Regions from separate parts of the Idiomarina sp. PL1-037 genome, predicted to be linked through region 2. Evidence: predicted binding sites of a transcription regulator. Region 2 holds the regulator's gene; the other holds the start of a gene.
What was found. The regulator sigma-54, encoded in region 2, starts transcription at its own class of promoters, with help from an activator protein. The targets are predictions, from matches to a motif close to GTTGGCACGNNNNTNGNNT.
Positions count from the first base shown of each region.

Region 1: U0358_RS04155 (flagellar basal body rod protein FlgF) is a predicted target of sigma-54. The motif match lies at 1,787-1,805, and genes of this name have one in related genera.

Region 1 is NZ_CP139873.1:919,065-922,211, reverse strand. It holds gene flgH (flagellar basal body L-ring protein FlgH) at 1-158, opposite strand, end outside; gene flgG (flagellar basal-body rod protein FlgG) at 193-981, opposite strand; gene U0358_RS04155 (flagellar basal body rod protein FlgF) at 1,003-1,746, opposite strand; gene flgE (flagellar hook protein FlgE) at 1,855-3,147, opposite strand, start outside.
Region 2 is NZ_CP139873.1:439,906-443,052, forward strand. It holds gene rapZ (RNase adapter RapZ) at 1-198, opposite strand, end outside; gene ptsN (PTS IIA-like nitrogen regulatory protein PtsN) at 189-659, opposite strand; gene hpf (ribosome hibernation promoting factor) at 663-950, opposite strand; gene U0358_RS02090 (RNA polymerase factor sigma-54) at 978-2,438, opposite strand; gene lptB (LPS export ABC transporter ATP-binding protein) at 2,460-3,147, opposite strand, start outside.

The sequences.
Region 1 (3,147 bases), 480 kb from region 2:
TAAGCATCCTGAAACAAAGAGCCTGTAGGTACCACCGGCTGAGCACGTTCTTCCGGTAACACGGGTGCGTAATATGGGTCATCCGGCATGGGTTTATGCGGCGTTTGCGCACAGCCAGCCAAAACCAGTGCCGTTAAAGAAAAAAGTAAAAAACGCATAGAATCACCCGTTGTTATTTAATGACGACAACAATTAAAGCTGCTGATTAATGTAACTCAGCATCTGATCCACAGATGAAATCACTTTAGAGTTCATCTCGTAACCACGCTGGCTCTCAATTAAGTTCACTAGCTCTTCAGTTACATTCACATTCGAGGTTTCCAGGGCGCCCTGAATGGTGTTACCCATTCCGTCAACGCCGGGAACCGCCTCTAAAGGTGCACCACTTACAGCGGTTTCTTTATAAAGGTTCTGCCCCATAGGCTGTAAGCCGGCCGGGTTAATAAAGTTCACCAGGTTAAGCTGCCCAACCACCACGTTATCGGCGTTGCCAGGCTGCGTGACAGTAACCTCGCCTTCTTGTGAAATACTGACCGACATAGCGTCGTCAGGTATTTGAATAGCCGGCTCAATAGTGTAGCCATTACCCGAGGTCACCATTTCGCCCTCTTCATTTAAAGAAAACTGACCATTGCGGGTATAAGAAATGTTTCCATCTGGCATCAACACCTGAAAGAAACCTTTGCCGTCAATCATCACATCCAACGAGTTGTCCGTTGTCTGAACATTGCCCTGGGTATGCGCTTTTTGCGTAGCAACCACTTTTGTACCGGCGCCAAGCATCAAACCATTAGGTAACTCGGTGTCCTGTGCCGACTGACCGCCCGGCTGGTTAATGTTCTGGTAAAGCAAGTCCTCAAACACTGCCCGGCTCTTTTTAAAGCCAATGGTGCTGGAGTTCGCCAGGTTGTTGGAAATGACTGAAATATCGCGCTGCTGCGCATCCAGTCCGGTTTTACTTATCCATAATGCTGGGTTCATGGTCTTTCTCCTGGGCTAAGCTTAGCTCATTCTCATCAGCGACTCGGAACGCTGGGCGTTCTCATCGGCCGTTTTCATTAATTTGACGTTCATTTCATACTGACGCTGCAGAGCAATCATGTGCGTCATTTCTTCGACACTGTTCACGTTACTGCCTTCCAAAGCGCCAATTTGAAGTTTTACGTTGGCATCGGCTAAGGCTTGCTGGTCATCTTTTAACTTAAACAGGCCATCGTTACCTTTTTCCATATTGCCGTTCGGCGGGTTAACTAATTTAATGCGGTCAATCACTTCCATCGCGTTTGCCGGAGCGCCCATCGGGCGTATCGAGATATTCCCGTTTGCTCCTATTACCAGGTTGTCTATGGGCATGGGAACAAATATGGGGCCGTTATTGCCGAGTACCGTCTGGCCTGTTGAGTTTTTTAACAAGCCATCAGTACCCACTTCGAGGCTGCCGTTGCGGGTATAACGTTCATTGCCAGTGCCATCGTCGACCGCAATCCAGCCCTGATCTTTAATGGCAACATCCATGTTCCGGCCGGTTGTTTGTATTGCTCCACTGGCAAAATTTTGCCCGGGGCTTTCCGTCATAGAAAAGACACGAGTCGGCAAACCTTCACCAAAGGCCTGCATTGCCCGCGCCTGTTGCAAGTCGCCTTTAAACGCCGTGGTATTGGCGTTCGCTAAGTTGTTGGCACGAACAGCGACAGCGTTCATGTTTTCTTTCGCGCCGCTCATCGCTACCCATAGCATCTTGTCCATAGCTGACCTCCAGCCAAAATTTTGTCATCTGGGTTAAGCAATGCAGATTTCATGCCAAAAACAAAAAAGACGCCCAAAGGCGTCTTTTTAATCGACAGATAAAAGCGATTAACGAATCTGAAGAATGGTCTGATTAATGGTGTTATTCACTTCAAGTGAACGCGAGTTCGCCTGGAAATTACGCTGGGCTGAAATTAAATCAACCAACTCTTTGGTCAGGTTAACGTTTGAGTTTTCAAGTGCTGACGCTTCGATTCCACCAAAGGTTCCAGTATTAGCTTCGCCAGAAAGCGGTTCTCCAGAGTCTATACTCTCGCGCCATTTAGTTCCGCCAATTTGCGTTAAGCCTTGTTCATTAGCAAAGCGAACAACTGCTACCTGGCCTAAATACTGAACATCACCATTTGAGTAAGTTGCTGCAATTAAACCTGACTTGTCGATATCAACGTTAGTTAATCGGCCTACAGTGCTACCGTCCTGATCCAGGTTAGTTACTTCAAAGTCTGAAGCGAACTGAGTCGGTGACGTTGTGCCGCTCAAATCCTGAAAGTTGAACTGAATAGTTTGAGCAGATGCACCATTGTTCAGGTAAGGATTACCTGCAGCATTATTGGCTGATAAATCTAAAGAACCAGGATCAAAAGTTGTTTGCCCAGCAGCTACGTTGGGTTCACCATTACCTAAAAACTCGACTTGTAGGCCTGTAAACCCATTAACAGAGTTCGTTGCAGACGGTGTCGCTGTCCCGGTTGGATCTAAATCAATCTCATCACCGTCGAATGTTGCATAAACATCCCACTGATTAGATGCACTGTCTCTTTTTACGTAGTACGTCGACAGCGTGTGGGATTCTCCAAGTGAGTCATAAACAGTTGCAGACGTTGAACTGTGATAAGTACTTGGTGTTTCCGGATCAAAGGGATTAGCCGTTCCATCAATGGGAGAGCGACGAGCATCTACGTTAAATGCAGTAAATACATTATCGGTACTCTGTGGCGCACCAGCCACATCCGGAATTCGGATAGGTTGCGTCGTTGCAAGTGCAACGGATGAATTCACGCCACTATTACGATCAACCTGATAGCCCTGCAGGTAATTCCCTTGGTTATCGACAATGAACTTATCATCGTTCAATTTAAAAGCACCTGACCGAGTGTAAGTCAGATCACGAGAGCCAAGACCGTCTGTTGTCGCAAAAAAACCGTTACCACTAATGGCCATATCCAGCGAGTTGTCAGTGAAGTCCAGAGTACCCTGGCTGAACTGCTGAGCGACTGACGATGTCAAAACACCATCACCCACTTTGGTATTGCCTGCATTAAAAATGCTGCTGGCATAAACGTCCGCAAATTCTGCCCGAGACTGTTTGAAGCCCGTTGTTTTAACGTTTGAAATATTATT
Region 2 (3,147 bases):
TTCTTCAGAATGCTCTGGTAAATTGCGGACATCAATGCTGATGGCTATTTTTTGATATTGCTCGATGACTGCATGCACCAGCGTTGGCAACAGGCTTATGGGTAAATTATCAACGCAATAAAAGCCTAAGTCTTCCAGTACGCGCAGAGCAATTGTCTTACCTGATCCGGAACGACCACTAACAATGATCAGTTGCATGGCGACTGTTCACCTTCGCCCACAAATAATTGATATAACGCTTTGTCAGAATCTGCATGGCGCAGTGCGCGGGTGCAGTCTTTGTCATTCATTCTTCTGGCCACAGTGGCCAATGTTTGTAAATGGTTCTCGTGCTCTGACTCCGGCACCAGAAGCGCGAAGATAATATCGACAGGCTGGTTGTCAATAGAATCGAACTCGATAGGTTCGTCTAGGGTCAATAATACCGCCACCGGATGATTTGCATTAGGTAAACGGCCATGAGGAATTGCGATACCTAAGCCAATTCCCGTACTGCCTAAACGTTCACGGTTTAACAGGCTCTCAAAAATGTCATGACGGGTAATGCCAGACAGCTTAGGGGCTACGATTTGACTAATGGTTTCAAGTAGTCTTTTTTTACTTGCGCCCTCGACTGCACACTTGGTGCAGTCGGCGCTTAACAATTCACTCAGTTGCATGGATTAATGTTGTTTCATTTTCTCTTTGTGTTTAATCACCTGACGGTCCAGTTTATTAATTAAACCGTCGATGGCCGCGTACATATCTTCGTGCTTTGAATCGGCGAAAAGCTCACCGCCATTCACGTGCAGCGTAGCTTCCGCTTTTTGAATCGTTTTTTCAACGTTTAGGATGACGTGAACATTCGTTATATGGTCAAAATGTCTTTCCAGCTTGGCAAATTTTGTGTCCACGTAGTCACGCAGAGCTTCGGTAATATCGATGTGATGACCGGTCAAATTAATTTGCATAACGTCTTCCTTCTGCAGTTAACAAAGTTATAAAAGACTTTTGCGTTGGCTCGATGATGGAATGTTCAACGATTCCCGATACTTCGCAATTGTCCTTCTTGCTACTTGGATACCCTGTTCGGCTATCAGTTCAGCAATCTTACTGTCGCTTAATGGTTTACTGCGATTTTCAGCAGCGACCATCTTCTTAATTAAAGCACGTATTGCCGTGCTTGAACACTCACCACCGCCCTCTGTACTGACATGGCTTGAGAAAAAATATTTCAACTCAAATACACCACTTGGGCAGTGTAAGTATTTTTGTGTCGTTACGCGTGAAATCGTACTTTCATGCATATCGACAGTTTCAGCAACATCGTTCAGTACCATGGGCTTCATAGCCTCTTCACCATGCTCAAAAAAGCCTTGCTGGCGCTGTACTATGCAATTAGCCACCTTCAGCAGCGTATCATTCCTGCTCTCCAGGCTTTTTATGAACCAGCGAGCTTCTTGCGTATGGTTCTTTATGTACTGGCTGTCGGCTACTGACTTTGCCGCTTTACTTAAGGCGGCGTATTCTTCGTTCACTTTTAATTTAGGTACGCTGTCGGGGTTTAATTCGACCATCCAGCGACCATTTTTTTTAGTAACGGCCACGTCAGGAATAACATATTCAACAGGTTGCTGTGCAACTTGCTCGCCCGGATGCGGATGCAATTGTTGAATTAATCGCATAGTCTGGCGTAAATCGTCTTCCGATAACTTCAGTTTACGCTGAATAGTGCGAAAATCGCGACTGCCGAGTAAGTCCATATGTTCAGTCACTAAGCATAAAGCAACCTGCTTGTATTCAGTGTCGTCGCTCAGTTGCCGCAATTGAATGGCAAGGCACTCACTGACACTGCGAGCGCCGACACCAATTGGATCAAAATGCTGAATACGCTTTAGCACCATGCAAACTTCTTCTGCTTCTACTTCGGGCAGACGCACGGCTTCAATAATTTCATCAACATCGACCATTAGGTAGCCGTTGTCGTCTATGGCCTCGATAATGGCTTCCGCTATGGCGGTGTCTTCTTCTGAGAAATGAGAAAGTTGCATCTGCCAGAGTAGGTGATCCTGCAGAGATTCGCTGGTAGAGCCCTGGTAGACTTCAAAATCGCCGTCAAAGGATTTACCAGAGGAGGCTGCGCCGTTGGCAGGGGTATGACTGGAGTAGGTGTCGTCCCAACTGCTGTCGACCGGCAGTTCGTCAGGCATCTCCTGAGTTTTTATAACGTCGGATGTTTCCCGCTGACTGTCGTCCCTTTCCTCAATGTTGCGGGTTTCAGACTGGTCGGCGTCGTTACTTGTTTCACCTTCAACCTCCAGCAATGGATTACTGTCTAACGCATCCTGAATTTCTGACTGAAGATCGAGCGAGGAAAGCTGCAGCAGGCGGATAGCCTGTTGAAGTTGTGGCGTCATGGTCAGCTGCTGACCAATTTTTAGCTGCAGACTTTGCTTCATAATGACTGTCCCGGTATCACGTTATAGGGTGAACTGCTCACCGAGGTAAACGTCTCTAACCTGTTGATTCGATAATATACTTTCCGCATCGCCGCTTGCAATAAGCTCGCCATGACTGACAATATAAGCGTGTTCACAAACAGACAATGTTTCGCGAACATTGTGGTCAGTAATCAGTACACCAATACCACGTTGTTTCAAATGTTCAACAATCTTTTTAATATCAATAACCGAAATGGGATCCACCCCGGCAAAAGGCTCATCCAGCAAAATAAATGTAGGTTCCGCTGCCAGGGCACGGGCAATTTCGACCCGACGGCGTTCACCACCTGACAGGCTCATGCCCTGACTGTTTGCTATGTGCCCAATATGAAACTCTTCGAGCAAAGCATCAAGTTGCTCTTCACGTTCGTTGGTTGATAGTTCTTTACGAGTTTCCAGAATAGCCATCAGATTATCGCGCACGGTTAACTTCCGAAAAATGGAAGCCTCCTGCGGCAAATAGCCAATACCTCTGCGTGCCCGCTCATGCATTGGCAGCAAGGTAAGGTCATTGTCGTCCAGTAAAATTTGACCTTTATCGCTATTAACCAAACCGACAATCATATAGAAGGTTGTGGTTTTGCCTGCGCCGTTGGGGCCCAGCAAACCAATAATCTGTCCTTGACTGACTTCCAGACTGACGTCTTTGACGACTTGTCGGCTTTTG